Regions from separate parts of the uncultured Salinicola sp. genome, predicted to be linked through region 1. Evidence: predicted binding sites of a transcription regulator. Region 1 holds the regulator's gene; each other region holds the start of a gene.

The links. The regulator LexA, encoded in region 1, represses DNA repair genes until DNA is damaged. The targets are predictions, from matches to a motif close to TACTGTNTANNTANACAGTA.
Region 2: a site for LexA is predicted at 1,824-1,843, ahead of recA (recombinase RecA). Genes of this name have one in related genera too.
Region 3: a site for LexA is predicted at 2,291-2,310, ahead of imuA (translesion DNA synthesis-associated protein ImuA). Genes of this name have one in related genera too.

What each region holds. Positions count from the first base shown of each region.
Region 1 is NZ_CALFQK010000209.1:19,427-24,554, reverse strand. It holds gene purU (formyltetrahydrofolate deformylase) at 267-1,115, shown strand; gene dinB (DNA polymerase IV) at 1,133-2,200, opposite strand; gene lexA (transcriptional repressor LexA) at 2,218-2,865, opposite strand; gene Q0602_RS24240 (TetR/AcrR family transcriptional regulator) at 3,156-3,824, shown strand; gene nagZ (beta-N-acetylhexosaminidase) at 3,909-4,925, shown strand; gene Q0602_RS24230 (hypoxanthine-guanine phosphoribosyltransferase) at 5,002-5,128, shown strand, end outside.
Region 2 is NZ_CALFQK010000005.1:516-5,643, reverse strand. It holds gene Q0602_RS00400 (regulatory protein RecX) at 157-666, opposite strand; gene recA (recombinase RecA) at 696-1,760, opposite strand; gene Q0602_RS00390 (CinA family protein) at 1,929-2,471, opposite strand; gene Q0602_RS00385 (hypothetical protein) at 2,681-2,866, opposite strand; partial or broken gene mutS (DNA mismatch repair protein MutS) at 3,086-5,128, shown strand, end outside.
Region 3 is NZ_CALFQK010000118.1:7,101-12,228, forward strand. It holds gene Q0602_RS13235 (sodium-dependent transporter) at 1-817, shown strand, start outside; gene Q0602_RS13240 (PA3496 family putative envelope integrity protein) at 974-1,162, opposite strand; gene hexR (transcriptional regulator HexR) at 1,379-2,236, shown strand; gene imuA (translesion DNA synthesis-associated protein ImuA) at 2,475-3,041, shown strand; gene Q0602_RS13255 (DNA polymerase Y family protein) at 3,046-4,560, shown strand; gene Q0602_RS13260 (error-prone DNA polymerase) at 4,557-5,128, shown strand, end outside.

The DNA.
Region 1 (5,128 bases):
CGACGCTCGCGAGTGGGGTACAATGCGCAATCCATCGAGGCGCAGCGTCACCCGGCGCCGGGTCTGGAGCTGTCGCCGACCAACCCTTTCTTCCGGTCGCGGAGGCGCCATGACCGCGGGTCGTCGAGGTTCCGCTTTCGATGGCACGACGCCGAAGCGTCGGAGTTCGGGTCGGCAGCCGTGCCCAATGATCAGTTCGAGCGCTTTTTTTACATCCAGAGTTCTTTCAGAAAGCGCTCCCGCGTTAACAGAGTGTCCTCACAGTTATGTCGCACAACTATCGTCTCATCGTTTCCTGCCCCGACCGCGTCGGTATCGTCTCGCGAGTGTCGAGCTTCATCGCCTCCCAGGAAGGCTCGATCATCGAGGCCAACCAGCACTCCGACCTGGCTACCGGGCGCTTTTTCATGCGCTACGACATTCGCGCCAATGCGCTGAGCGCCCAGGACTTTCGAGTCGCCTTCGCGCCCATCGCCGAGGAGTTCGAGATGAACTGGCGGCTCAGCGACTCCGACCGGCGCCAGCGGGTCGTGGTCATGGTCTCCCGGGAGTCGCACTGTCTGGTCGACCTGCTCTATCGCTGGTCGGCCGGGGAGCTCGATTGCGACATTCCGTGCGTGATCTCCAACCATGACGACCTGCGCGCCATGGTGACCTGGTACGGGATCGACTTTCATCACGTGCCGGTGGATCCGAATGACAAGGCGTCGGCCTTTGCCGAGACCGAGCGCCTGATAACGGCGGCCGAAGCCGACAGCGTGGTATTGGCACGGTACATGCAGATTTTGCCGCCCGATCTCTGCCAGCGGTACGCAGGGCGGGTCATCAATATCCACCACAGCTTCCTGCCGTCGTTTGCCGGGGCCAAGCCTTACCACCAGGCGTTCGAGCGTGGCGTCAAGCTGATCGGTGCCACCTGCCACTATGTCACCGAAGAGCTCGATGCAGGGCCGATCATCGAGCAGGACATCCAGCGGGTATCCCATTGTCATACGCCGCAGGATCTGGTGCGCCTGGGGCGCGATGTGGAAAAGGCCGTGCTCGCCCGCGGGTTGCGATGGCACCTGCAGGATCGTGTACTCATTCACGGCAACAAGACCGTGGTGTTCTCCTGATTCGCAACATTTGATGTTCAGGGCGACGTCGGTTCGTCATCGTCGAACAGGCCCAGCTGGCGCTGCTCCTGCTCCGGCACCAGCCGTACGCCGACACCCAGGAGCCTGACGGGGCGTTCGCCTCGTCGCCATGCACTCTCCAGCAGCTCATGGAAGCGCGCATCGACGATGCCGCGGGCTCCCGTTTCCTGGGTCGTGCTGGAAAAGTCGTCGAAGCGGACCTTGACGAACTGCTTGGCGATGGCGGGATCGCCATGGCGGGCCATGCGCTCGTGCAGCTTCTCGATCAAGGGCTTCAATGCCGTATGGCAATCACTCAGGTGGGGCAGGTCCCGGTCATAGGTCGTCTCGACGCTGACGGACTTGCGTTCACGCGAGACATTGACCGGACGTTCGTCGATGCCGTGAGCCAGCTCGTGAAGACGGCGCCCGAACTTGCCGAAGTGGTCCAGCAGCTTGTCCATCGGCTGGGCCCGCAGATCGGCGCAACTGGCGATTCCGAGCGTGTCGAGTTTGGTGGCGGTCGCCGGGCCGACGCCGTGCAGTTTCCTGACCGGCAGGTCGGTGATGAACGACTCCATCTCCGTCGGCGGAATCACGAACAGGCCGTCGGGCTTGTCCCAGTCGCTGGCGATCTTGGCGAGAAACTTGTTGGGTGCGACGCCGACCGAGATGACGATGCCGGTTCTCGCCAGGGACTCCTCCTTGAGCCAGCGGGCCATCCAGGTGGCACTGCCCTGAAAGCGGGTGACTTCGGTCACGTCCAGGTAGGCTTCATCCAGTGAAAGCGGCTCGACCAGCGGCGTCAGTTCGTGAAAGATGGCCTGGATCTGCTGAGAGACGTCCCGGTATTTGTTGAAGTCGGGCGGTAGCAGCTTCAACTCGGGGCAGAGGCGCAGCGCGCGCGCCGTTGGCATGGCGGAATGGATGCCGAACTTCCGCGCCGGATAGTTACAGGTGGCGATGACCCCCCGTCGCTCGGCACTCCCGCCGATCGCCAGGGGCGTATGGGTCAACGAAGGGTCATCGCGCATCTCCACGGCGGCATAGAAGCAGTCGCAGTCGGCGTGCAGAATCTTGCGCATGGTGCCGGGGGAAAGCCTCAGTGGAGGCCGGAGCCGTTGCCGCCACGAATGACGCCCACGCCGAGCCCCTCGATCTCCAGATGCTGATGCTTCAGATCGAGCACGATCGGCTCGAAATCCGCGTTTTCGGCGATCAGCGTGACGCGGCTGCCCTGGCGCTGGAAGCGCTTGACGGTGACATCGTCCTCCAGCCTCGCCACGACGATCTGACCGTTGCGTATCTCCTGGGTGCGATGAACGGCAAGCAGATCGCCGTCGAAGATCCCGGCGTCCTTCATCGACAACCCCCGCACGCGCAGCAGATAGTCGGCGCTGGGCGTGAAGTAGTCGGCCGGCAGGGGGCAGTAACGGTCGATATGCTCGGTGGCCAGAATCGGGCTGCCCGCGGCGACGCTGCCGATGACCGGCAAGCCCTCGACACTGGCTTCGCCCGGTTCCGGTTCCTGGACGCCGGCTGGCAGCCGAATACCGCGGGAGGTGCCGGGTATCATGCGGATGACGCCTTTGCGGTCCAGCGCGCGCAGGTGTTCCTCGGCGGCATTGGGAGAGCGGAATCCCAGTGCGCGGGCGATCTCGGCTCGTGTCGGCGGATAGCCGAATTCGCCCATCGTCTTGACGATGAAATCGTAGACGTTCTGCTGTCGTGCGGTGAGCGGTCGCGCCATCGTTCTCTCCCGGGCCTTGAAGGTCATCAGGCGTTTGGGGCCTGATTGGATGGTCAGGCATTTATCCCGCTGATCATGGGTCGGATGGCATGGAGCCTGACCCCAGCTAGGCGTGTTCATGCATACAGGCTGGAATTGTATCCAGTCGTTCGCGATGAGGGAAGTCTTTCGGGCCCTGAGTTGGCAATCCCGCGCTCCAGGTCCGACGAAATGCTCGATTGTATGGCTCGTCCCGGAATGATTAGAATCATAATCGTTCTAAGTCGTTGTTCTCTGGCGCGAGGTATGACATGGCCCGACCCGACACCGTTACTCGTATTCTCGATACGGCGGAGGTCCTTTTTGCCGAAAAGGGTTTCGCTGAAACCTCGCTGCGCAACATCACGACTCGCGCCAAGGTCAATCTGGCGGCGGTGAATTATCATTTCGGCTCCAAGAAGGCCTTGATTCAGGCGGTCTTCGCCCGCTATCTCGATCCGTTCTCGGAGCGGCTGAACCTGGCGCTCGATGGACTGGAGGCGCGCTACCGGGAGACGCGAGTGCCGCTCGAGGTACTGTTGGAGCAGCTTGCCACCAGCGTCCTGGAGGTGCCTGCCGAGCGCAATAGCCTCAAGGTCTTCATGAAGCTGCTGGGATTGGCCTACACCCAGGCTCAGGGGCATCTGCGCCGCTACATTCAGGAGCACTACGGGGACACCTTCCACCGCTTCGTCGCCTGCCTGCGCCGGGCGACGCCGGACCTGCCGGACGCCGAACGATTCTGGCGACTGCACTTCATGCTGGGTACCGTGGTCTTCACCCTGTCCGGCCTGGATGCACTGAGAGACATCGCCGACAGCGAGTATCAGGAGCACATGTCGGTCAGAGAGCTGATCCGTCACCTCCGTCCCGTCGTGGTCGCCGGCATGCAGGCGCCATTACCCGCTGCCCTGGAGACGGCCGGCTCGGCGGTAGAGTGAGGTGACCGCCGGCATCGTTCCGCCTCTGTCATGGCAACCCGCTGTCGTCTAGAATCGGGCGCTCAATGGTCTCAGGTGTTAGCTATGACTCAACCTCTCGGCCCGGTCATGCTGGATGTCGAAGGCATCCGGTTACGTGACGAGGAGCGCCAACTGATTTCGCGCGCGGAGGTCGGTGGCGTCCTGCTGTTTGCCAGGAACACGCCGGATGTCGCCACGACCCAGGCGTTGATCGGTCAGATTCGCGAGTGTCGCCCCGACATTCTGGTCGCGATCGACCAGGAAGGCGGTCGGGTGCAGCGATTGAAGGAGGGGGTGACACCAATTCCCCCCATGGCGGTGTTGGGCCGCCATTTCGCGGAGTCTCCCGAGGCGGCCCTGACGTTGACTCAGGATGCGGGCTGGCTGTTGGGCATGGAGATGGCGGCTTGCGGTTTCGATCTGAGCTTCGCGCCCGTGCTGGATCTCGACGACGACCAGTCGCCCGCCATCGGTTCGCGAAGCTTCTCGCCGGACCCGGAGGTGACCACCGCGCTGGCCGGGGCGTTCATCGACGGGCTCCACGACGCGGGCATGGTGGCGATCGGCAAGCATTTTCCCGGCCACGGCGGGGCGCGGCAGGACTCCCATTTCGGGATTGCCGAGGATCCGCGCAGCCTGGCGGAGTTGCGTGAACGCGACCTGGTGCCTTTCGCCAGGCTGGCGGGCAAGCTGGATGGCGTCATGCCGGCTCACGTCATCTACTCCGCGTTCGACGAGCGGCCGGCCGGTTTCTCTCCCAGCTGGCTCGGCATGCTGCGCGAGGAACTCGGCTTCAAGGGGGCCATCTTCTCGGACGACCTGACCATGGCGGCGGCGCATGCGGCCGGGTCGCCCCGCGAACGGGCCGAAGCCGCCTGGGCAGCCGGTTGCGACATGGCCGTCGTCTGCAATGCGCCCGAGGCCGCGCGCGAGATCGTCGCGGCCTGTGAAGGCCGCCAGGCTCCGCGTGTCGCCAAGCTGCGCTATGCGCGCGCTCGTCCCACTCTGGCGTCGCTCGCCGCCATCTCCCGCTGGCGGCGCACGCACGCGCGTCTCGAGGCGCTCAACGAGGCCGAGTGACGGGCAGGGCACGCTGTTTTCCCGCGACGGCTGCGGTGATCCTGGCCGTCGCTCTCTTCATGGTGAACCTTAGACGATGAATCAAACCCCTTCGATCGACGCCCTGAGCTCGATGCAGGAAGTGATGGACAACGCCGATTGCCTGATCGATCAGGCGCAGGTGGAGCAGGCTCTGGACCGCATGGCGGCCGACATCACGCGCG
Region 2 (5,128 bases), on a different contig from region 1:
AGTATCGCGTGCGGCGCATGGCGGCGGAGCAGATGGAGCAGGCGGAGCAGTAACAGGAGCGCAGCGTTCCGGCGGGCTGCCGGCTTGCGGTAGAGATGCGGGAGGGAAGCCCCGGAAATCCGGGGGCAGAGGCGCGTGATGACTCGTGACGAAGGTTCAGGAGATACTGCTCGACCAGGCGTGCCTCATGGCATGGCGAACCTGCTCGAACTCGAAGCCCCGCCCCGCCAGGAAGCGCTCTCTCTTGGCACGCTCCCGCGGGGTGCCCCCCGGAGAATCGAAGCGCTTGGCGAGGGCCTGACTCGCCAGATCCTCCCAGTCGGGGGCCTCACTCTCGAAAGCCGAAGATATCAGCGACTCATCGATTCCCCGCCGTGCCATGTCGACGCGAATCTTGACGGGGCCCTGCCCGTGCGCAATGCGCGAGCGGACGAAGACCTCGGCGAATCTCGCATCGGACTGAAGCCCCTCCCTCGCCAGTTCGTCCAGGGCCTGGCGGATATCCTCGCGCTCCAGGCCCTTCGCGCTCATGCGGGTTTCCAGCTCGACGCGGGAGTACTCGCGCCGGGCCAGGAACCGAATGGCAACGTCTCGGGGGGACACCTCCCGGGACACATCCTCTCGAGAAGCGGCGTCACCGCAGAAGGCGTCGTTGCGCTCAGTCATCGATACCCTCGCCCTCCAGAGATAGCGGCTTACAGCAGCGTATCGCCGGAGTCATCGCTTTCGGCGACGGCCGCTTCGGGTTCCTTCTCCTTGGTTGCCGGTACCGCGAGCAGCTGGGCCCGAATCTGCGTTTCGATCTCGGCCATCACCTCGGGATGCTCCTCGAGATACTGGGCAGCGTTGGCCTTGCCCTGGCCGATCTTGCTGCCCTTGTAGCTGTACCAGGCCCCCGCCTTGTCGACCAGGTTGCACTGCACGCCGAGATCGATGACCTCGCCGGCATGGTAGATGCCCTTGCCATACAGGATCTGGAACTCGGACTGACGGAACGGCGGCGCCACCTTGTTCTTCACCACCTTGACCCGGGTTTCGTTACCGGTAACCTCGTCGCCCTGCTTGACCGAACCGATACGGCGAATATCGAGGCGCACGCTGGAGTAGAACTTGAGCGCGTTGCCACCGGTGGTGGTCTCGGGGCTACCGAACATCACGCCGATCTTCATGCGAATCTGGTTGATGAACACCACCATGCAGTTGGCGTTCTTGATATTGCCGGTGATCTTGCGCAGCGCCTGGGACATCAGGCGCGCCTGGAGGCCGACGTGGGAATCGCCCATCTCCCCCTCGATCTCCGCGCGCGGCGTCAGCGCCGCCACGGAATCGATGATGATGACGTCGACGCCACCGGAGCGCACCAGCATGTCGCAGATTTCGAGCGCCTGCTCGCCGGTGTCGGGCTGGGAAACCAGCAGCTCGTCGAGATCGACACCGAGTTTTTCGGCATAGCTCGGGTCGAGCGCGTGCTCGGCATCGACGAAGGCGCAGGTCTTGCCATCCTTCTGGGCCTGGGCGATCACCGACAGGGTCAGCGTAGTCTTGCCCGAGGATTCCGGACCGAAGATCTCGACGACACGACCGTAAGGCAACCCGCCGACACCCAGTGCGATATCCAGGCCCAGAGACCCCGTCGACACCACCGGAATCGCGGTACGCGGGGTATCGCCCAAGCGCATCACGGTGCCTTTGCCGAATTGACGATCGATCTGTGACAGTGCCGCATTGAGTGCCTTGCTGCGGTTTTCGTCCTGTGCCATGAACGTCTCCTATGGATGCACGAAGTGAGGCGGGGCAGCGCCGGTCGCAGCGCTCGGCTCACGCACTGTATGGTTAGACAGTAGTATGGCGAAAAAAAGCGCTCCCGCCTATCCCCCGCCGAAGATTTTCAATCCTGCCGCCGCGGAGCCCCGGACGCCGGCTTGCTGTCATCGTGAAGAGGCGTTGTCGGGCCGGCTTTCCGCCAGCGATTCGATCAGTCCCGACAGCGCCACGGCAACCGCCGACTCGCGGATCCGCCGACGGTCCCCCGGCAGCTGATGACGCTGCACCCGCTGATGGTGTGGGTTGCCCCAGGCGAACCACACCGTGCCCACGGGCTTGTCGGGACTGCCCCCGGCCGGGCCGGCAACGCCGCTGACCGCGACACCGAGTTCGGCCCCGCTATCGCGACAGGCACCGACGACCATCTCCCTGACGGTCTCCTCGCTGACCGCGCCATGGGTCTCCAGTGTGGCCCGCGACACTCCCAGCAGGCGCTGCTTGGCGGCATTGGCGTAGGTCACGTAGCCGGTCTCGAAGTAGGCGGAGCTGCCGGCGATCGCCGTGATGGCGCTGGCGACGCCGCCCCCGGTACAGGATTCCGCGGTGGTCAGCCGGACACCCAGCGCCAGACAGGCCTCCCCCAGACGCCGGGAGAGCGCCTCGCAATCCGGTTCGGCGCCCAGCGGGGATGTGGAGTCGTTCGTCATGGGCAACTTCCTCTTTCAGGGGTCGCTCTACCCGTCGGCCGCCGCTCCCCGGGCGACGGCGGGGGCAGAGCCGAAGGAGAAACCGATCGCCATCCAGTATGCGGAGAATCGTGGTTCATGCAATCGCCGAAGGGACACTGCGGGGACGCCTGCGTATCGCGGATGGAGGAGCACGCCCTGGCGGGAGCAAGGCGGTGGCGGGAGGCGGGTCAATCCGGTTCGCGGGGATCCCGGGGCGGAGGAATCACGGAAGGATGACGCGCCGCCAGTTCGGCAACGGCGATCTCCAGCAGCACAACGGCCAGTTCGCTGAGATTGACGTTACGCTTGTTGGCTTCGATGGCCAGCAGGCGATACGTGGAATCACTGAGGTGGTTGAGCACCAACCGGGCCATATGGGAGTCCTCGAGTACCGATTTCACACACTGTAACGAGTTATCGGCGGGCACTCAGGCTGAAATCACTACACCTGATGCATGATCCCCTCTAAGGCGACCGCCACCTCGCGCCGTGCCGGACCCAGCCACCGCGTGGTAACCTTGCCCCTCAGCGTACGACCCGGCATTCCGATGCCCCCTCTGTGTCCCCAGAATCGACGGAGCTTCCGAGACACCATGCAGGACGCGGCCTCCAGCAAGAGCACCCAGCATACGCCGATGATGGCGCAGTACCTCAAGATCAAGCGCGAGCATCCGGACGTGCTGCTCTTCTACCGGATGGGCGATTTCTACGAGCTTTTCTACGACGATGCCAAGCGTGCATCGCAACTGCTCGACATCACGCTGACGGCCCGCGGGCAGTCGGCCGGCAAGCCGATCCCCATGGCGGGCATCCCCTACCACAGCGTCGAGTCCTACCTGGCGCGACTGGTCAAATCCGGCCAGTCGGTGGCCATCTGCGAACAGATCGGCGATCCGAGCACGGCCAAGGGGCCGGTGGAGCGCCGGGTCGTGCGCATCGTCACACCGGGAACGCTGCTGGACGAAGCCCTGCTCGATGCCAGCCGCGATAACCTGCTGGTGGCCCTCCATCGCACCGGCGAACGCTGGGGTATCGCCTGGCTGGAACTCTCCAGCAGCCGCTTCAGCGTGCTCGAGATCGATGGCGAGGCCGACATGCTGGCCGAGATCCATCGGCTGCAGCCGGCGGAGCTGCTGGTCGCCGAAAGCCTCGACCTCTCGCCGTCGCTGGCGGAGCGGACCGGCCTGAAACGCCAGAACGACTGGCATTTCGACCTGGAGACCGCCAACCGTCTGCTGTGCGACCAGTTCGAGGTCGCCGATCTCAGGGGCTTCGGTTGCACCCATCTCGAAACCGCGCTGGTCGCCGCCGGCGTGCTGATCGACTACGCCAGGGACACCCAGCGTTCCCGACTGCCCCATGTCACCGCGCTGAGCGTCGAGAACCGTGACGAATCGGTGGTGATCGATGCCGCCAGCCGACGCAATCTCGAGATCGACATCAACCTCGGCGGCAGTGGTGACAACACCCTGGCCAGCGTGCTCGACACGACCGTCACGCCGATGGGCTCGCGTCTGCTCAAGCGCTGGCTCAATCGGCCCCTGCGTGACCGGCATCAGGTCGGCGCCCGCCAGGCAGCGGTGCAGTTGCTGCTCGACGCGGACCAGTACCTGCTGATCCGCGAGCCGCTCAGCGAGGTGGGCGATGTCGAGCGGATCCTGGCGCGGGTGGCACTGCGCAGCGCCCGCCCCCGGGATCTGGCCCGCCTGCGCGACGCGCTCAACGTGCTGCCGACGCTGCAGGCCGATCTCCAGCGAATCGAAGGCGAGAGCGCACTGGACGACCTCGCCCGCCATATCCACCCCTATCCCGAACTGGCCGACACCCTGACCCAGGCGCTGATCGACAACCCGCCGGTGGTGATCCGGGACGGCGGTGTCATCCGCGAAGGCTTCGACGCCGAGCTCGACGAGTATCGCGGGCTGGCCGAACACGCCGGCGACTACCTGATCCAGCTCGAGCTTCGTGAGCGCGAACGTACCGGCCTGCCGGGCCTCAAGGTCGGCTACAACCGGGTCCACGGCTACTACATCGAGATACCGCGCGCCCAGGCTCGCGAGGTGCCGGCGGACTATATCCGCCGCCAGACGCTGAAGAACGCCGAGCGCTTCATCATCCCCGAACTCAAGGAGTTCGAGGACAAGGCGCTGTCCGCCAAGTCTCGCGCGCTGGCGCGGGAAAAACTGCTCTACGAGAGCCTGATCGACACGCTCAATGCCGATCTCGATGCGCTGCAGGCCACCGGTCGCTCGCTGGGCGCGCTCGACGTGCTCTGCGCCTTCGCCGAACGCGCCCAGCATCTCGATTTCGTGCGTCCACGCCTGCTGGAACAACCGGGATTCAACATCATCGGCGGTCGTCACCCGGTGGTGGAACACGTCAGTCAGCACCCCTTCGTGCCCAACGACCTGATCCTCGACGACGATCGTCGCATGCTGGTGATCACCGGCCCCAACATGGGCGGCAAGTCGACCTACATGCGCCAGGCGGCGTTGATCGCCCTGCTCGCCCATACCGGCAGCTTCGTGCCCGCGGACAGCGCCGAGATCGGTCCGGTGGACCGGATCTTCACCCGAATCGGCTCCAGCGACGATCTCGCCGGCGGTCGCTCCACGTTCATGGTGGAGATGACCGAA
Region 3 (5,128 bases), on a different contig from region 1:
CGCGGCCAAGTGGCTGATGCCGTTGTTGATCGTGGCGCTGGTCGTGCTGATCGGCTTCGGCATGTCCACCTCGGGCTTTGGCCAGGCGGCCGAGTTCATGTTCTCGCCGGACTGGAGCAAGCTCAACGGCGGCGTCATCCTCGCGGCGCTGGGCCACGCCTTCTTCACCCTGTCGCTGGGCATGGGGATCATGATGGCCTACGGCTCCTACCTGGGTCAGGAGGTCGATCTGATCAAGACCGCGCGCACCGTGGTGATCCTGGATACGGTCATCGCGCTCGGCGCCGGCATGGCGATCTTTCCGGTGGTGTTCGCCAACGGCCTGGATCCGAGTGCCGGGCCGGGGCTGCTGTTCGTGACCCTGCCGCTGGCCTTCATCGACATGCCCTGGGGGTTGGCGTTCGGTACGATTTTCTTCGCGCTGCTGACCGTGGCCGCGATCACCTCGGCGATCTCGCTGCTGGAGCCGGTGACGGAATTTCTGGAGGAGCGTACCCGGCTGTCGCGCGTTGCCTCGGCTTTCGTTGCGGCGCTGTCGACCTGGGCGCTGGGTATTGCCGCGCTGCTGGCGTTCAACGTCTGGTCAGGGTTCCAGCCGTTCGGCTTCAACGTCTTCGACCTGCTCGACGCGCTCACCAGCAAGCTGATGCTGCCGCTGACGGGGCTGGCCGCGATCGTCTTCACCGCCTGGTTCCTGGACAGCGACGACGTCAAGCAGGAGCTGGGCCTGGGTCCGAAAGGACGGGTGGTATGGCACTACGTATCGCGTTATGTCGCCCCCATCGGCGTGATCGTGGTGTTCTTCAACAGCCTGTAGCGGACCCTCCGTCACGTCTCGGGGCGTGCTTCGGGGCGTGATGGGAACTTCCCCGTCGGCGAGGGTTCCGGCGGGGCAGGCAGCGGCCGTTGTCCGAGGACAACGGCCGCTGATCGTTGGGGCAGGGGCGCCGTCGACCGGATGCTATCCGGGCAGCTATTCAGGTAATTCTGCGATCTCTTCCGCCAACTGGCGCTTCTCCTGGCGCTGCTCGATGCCACGCCGGGCCTTGAGGTAACGCACGGCTGCCCTGCGCTTGCGCCGCTCGTGCTCGTTGACTTCCAACGTCATGAAAATATCGAGAATTTCGCTCTTCAGGGTGTGAAGATGTTCGATGTCCTTCATTGATCGAATCTCCTGGCATCCTCGGAACTGTCGGTTTTGCGCCCGACATGCATACTATACTCAACTTTACAAGATAATGACGATCCACTTTTTTCATGCTTTCAACGCGCCGTGCCGGCGTGTTCCGCCAGCCCGACTCGGGCATACTAGGTTTCGAACTTTCGATCGAAACCCAGAGAAGCGAGACCGCCTGATGTCGCCATTCGAGGGCCAGCCATGAGCCGTTCGCTGTTCGATGAATTGCGCGTTCACATGGATCGTCTGCGTCGCTCCGAGCAGAAGGTGGCGCGGTTCGTGCTGCGCAATCCGGAAGAGGTGATCCTGATGCGGATCACCGATCTGGCCAGCGAGGCGCAGGTCAGCGAGCCCACGGTGGTGCGCTTCTGTCGCGCCATGGGCATGGCCGGGTTCCAGGAGTTCAAGCTGAAGCTGGCGCAGATGATGGCCAAGGGCAGCCAGTACGCCCAGTTCACCATGAACGATGGCGATAGCGTGGCCGAGTTCTCCCATGGCATCTTCGACAGCACCATCGAGACGCTGGAGCGGGTCCGTGACGGCCTGGACAACGAGGCGCTGGGCAAGGCGATCGCCGCACTGGCGGTCGCTAATCGGGTCGAGTTCTACGGTTACGGCGCCTCGGGGGTGGTCGCGGCCGACGCCCAGCACAAGTTCTTCCGCCTCCAGATCCAGACTTCCGCCTACGCCGACCCGCACATGCAGGCGATGTCCGCCGCCACCCTGAAGGCGGGCGATGTGGTGGTGGCGATCTCCCAGACCGGCCGCACCCGGGCGTTGATCGCCAGCGCCAAGACTGCCGTCAAGGCCGGTGCCACCGTGATTGGCCTGTGCCCCAGCGATTCGCCGCTGGCCCGCGAGGTGACCCTGTCGTTGCCGGTGGATGTCCAGGAAGATACCGAGGTCTACATTCCGATGACCTCGCGCATCGCCCACCTGTTGACCATCGACGTGCTCGCCGTCGGCGTGGCCAAGAACCGCGGGCCGCAGATCACCGATCAGCTCAAGGCGATCAAGCGCAGCCTGGGGTCTCTGAGGGTTTCCAACAGCGTCTCCTGAGCCGCTCGCATCCTGGAAAACGTCGCTTGAGGTGGCGTTTTTTTACGTCTCGAATACTGTATATATAGACAGTATCCGTGTTCTGAGTGACACTGGTGGCAATGATTCAACTCTCCCGAGCACCGCCATGTCGTCACTCGCTTCCTGCTGTTTTCGATGGCTACCGCTGCCACCCCTCGCCAAGGAGGCCGGCCGATGAGCAGCCTGGAGACCCTGCTCGACAGCCGCCAGGTCTGGCGTGCCCAGACCAATACCGCTGGCGATCGAGGCGAGGCGATTGCCAGCGGCCACGCCGCTCGATGCGCTCCTGCCGGGCGGTGGCTGGCCACCGGCCGCGATCAGCGAGCTGCTGTCGAGCGGCGCCGGCAACGGGGAGCTGGCCCTGCTGTGGCCGGTGCTCTCGCGCCTGACACGGCAAGGCCGGCCGATAGTGCTGGTCTCGCCGCCGGGGGCGCCGTACCCGGCGGCGTGGCGGCGGGCGGGAGTGGTGCTGGAGCAGTGTCACTGGCTCGACGTGCAGGGACGCGAGGCGCTCTGGGCGACGGAGCAGTGCCTGCGCGCCGGCTGTTGTGGCGCGGTCGTAGCCTGGCTGGCGCAGGCCGATGGCCGTCTCATGCGCCGGTTGCAAGTGGCGGCGGCAAGCGGAGATACGCTGGCCTTCGTGCATCGGCCGCTGGCGAAAGTGGCCGAGGCATCGCCGGCGCCGCTGCGGCTGCGGTTGCACCGGCATGCCGAGCTGGAGGTCCTCAAGTGTCGCGGCGGCCTTGCGCCCTCGCGACGGATCGCCTTCGGCGGCGGGGCGTGACGCCATGCGCTGGGTCTGCCTGCTGTTTCCGCGCCTGGCGCTGGAGGGCGCATTACGCCGCCGCCCCGACCCCGAGGCTCCGTTCGCACTGATCGACGGGCCGGTGCAGCGCCAGTGCATCCGCGCCGCCAATCGCGCCGCCCGGGAGCGTGGTGTCAGGCCTGGGCAGGCGCTGGGCTTCGCCGAAGCGCTGTGTAACGCGCCGCTTTTTAAGGCGCCCGACGCCGCGCCGCTTTCCAAGGCGCCCAACTCCGCGCCAGATAGGGGGTCTCGATCCGGTTCGAGTCAGCGGCTCGAGACGGCGCCGTTCGATGCCGAGTCCGTCGAGCGCTGGCGCCGACGGCTGGCGACCTGGGCCTACGGTTTCAGCGCCCAGGTCAGCCTTCACTACCCGCATGCGCTGGTGTTCGAGGTCGCCAGCAGTCTCGATCTGCTCGGCCCCTGGCCACGGCTGGAGGCGCGTCTGCGCGGGGAACTCGGCGAGCTCGGCTTTTCGCATCGACTGGTGATCGCCCCCAACCCGGCGGCAGCACGGGTACTGGTCAACGTCCATGACGGGCTGGCGGTGGACGAGAACGGGCTGGAGTCGGCGTTGGCAACGCTGCGTCTCGATCGGGCGGGGTTGGCGGGCATCGATTCCGACCGTGACATCGTGCAGACCCTGAATCGCAGCGGTTTCCAGCGCCTGGGCGAGCTGTTCGCCCTGCCGCGCAGCGCCCTGGCCCGACGTTTCGGTGGCGGCCTGATGCGCCACCTGGGCGAACTGCGTGGAGAGTGGCCGCTGGCGCTGGATTACCACCGCCCGACGCCGCGGTTTTCCCGCACCTTCGAATTCGATCAGCCGGTGCATGCCATTGCTGGCCTGGCCTTCCCGCTAAAGCGCCTGTTGCAGGAACTGAGCGTGTTCCTGGTCGGCCAGGATGCCGGTGTCGAGCGGTTTCGTCTGCAGTTCGGCCTGGAGGGGGGTAGCGTGCAGCATGTCGGGATCGGGCTGCTGGCGGTACAGCGCGACCCTGACACGTTGCTCGAGCTGGCCCGTGCCCACCTGGAGCGCGTGCGTCTCGAAGGCCCCGTGCTCTCGCTGACGCTCTTCGCGCCTCGGCTCTCCGACTATGCGCCGACACGACGGGAGTTGCTGGAGGGGCCGGCGCGTCAGGCCCAGGCCTGGGCGGCACTGCACCAGCGTCTGGTGGCCCGGCTGGGAGAATCGGCGCTCAGGCCGCTGGTCGAACATCGCGAGCATCGCCCGGAGATGGCGGTGCTGAACGGTGCCGGGCCACGGGCGCGCGATGCCAGCGCCGGCCCGTCGCGTCCCGGCTGGCTCGTCCCTGCGCCGCAGCGCTGCGACGGCGACGTAGTGCAACTGCTGGCAGGGCCGGAGCGCATCGAGAGCGGCTGGTGGGACGGTGGCGACATCCGGCGCGACTACTACCTGGCCCAGTGGGTCGATGGTCGCCACGCCTGGGTCTGGTGCGAGCCGGGGCGACAGGGTTGGTATCTGCACGGGTGGTTCGGATGAACGATGGCTTTTCATCGCGGCCCGACGCTGCCGCCTTATCGCGGCCCGACGCTGCCGCTTCGGACGCCTGTAGGATCGACGCGGATTCGGGGGCCCGAGAGCCAATAGGCGCGGGTGCGGGCGCCTGTAGAATCGGCGCGGGTGCGGGCGCCTTTAAAGACCCCTACGCCGAGCTGCACTGCCTCTCCGCGTTCAGCTTCCAGCGCGGTGCCTCCACCGCGGATGAACTGTTCGAGCGCGCGGCCCGGCACGGCTATCGTGCCCTGGCGATCACCGACGAAGCCACGCTGGCCGGCATCGTGCGCGGCTGGCAGGCGGCGCGTGAGTACGGCATCGACCTGATCGTCGGCGCGGAGTTTCGTACCGAATGCGGCATCAAGCTGGTGCTGCTGGTGGAGAACCGGCGTGGCTACGAGGCGCTATGTGGCTTGATCACCCGCGTTCGCGGCCGCGCGCCCAAGGGCGAATATCGGCTGCTCGCAACGGATCTCGACGAACTCGATGGCGGTGACGGCCTGTTCGCGCTGTGGATCCCCGGTGCCGTGCCGGATCGCGAGGTGGGTGATCA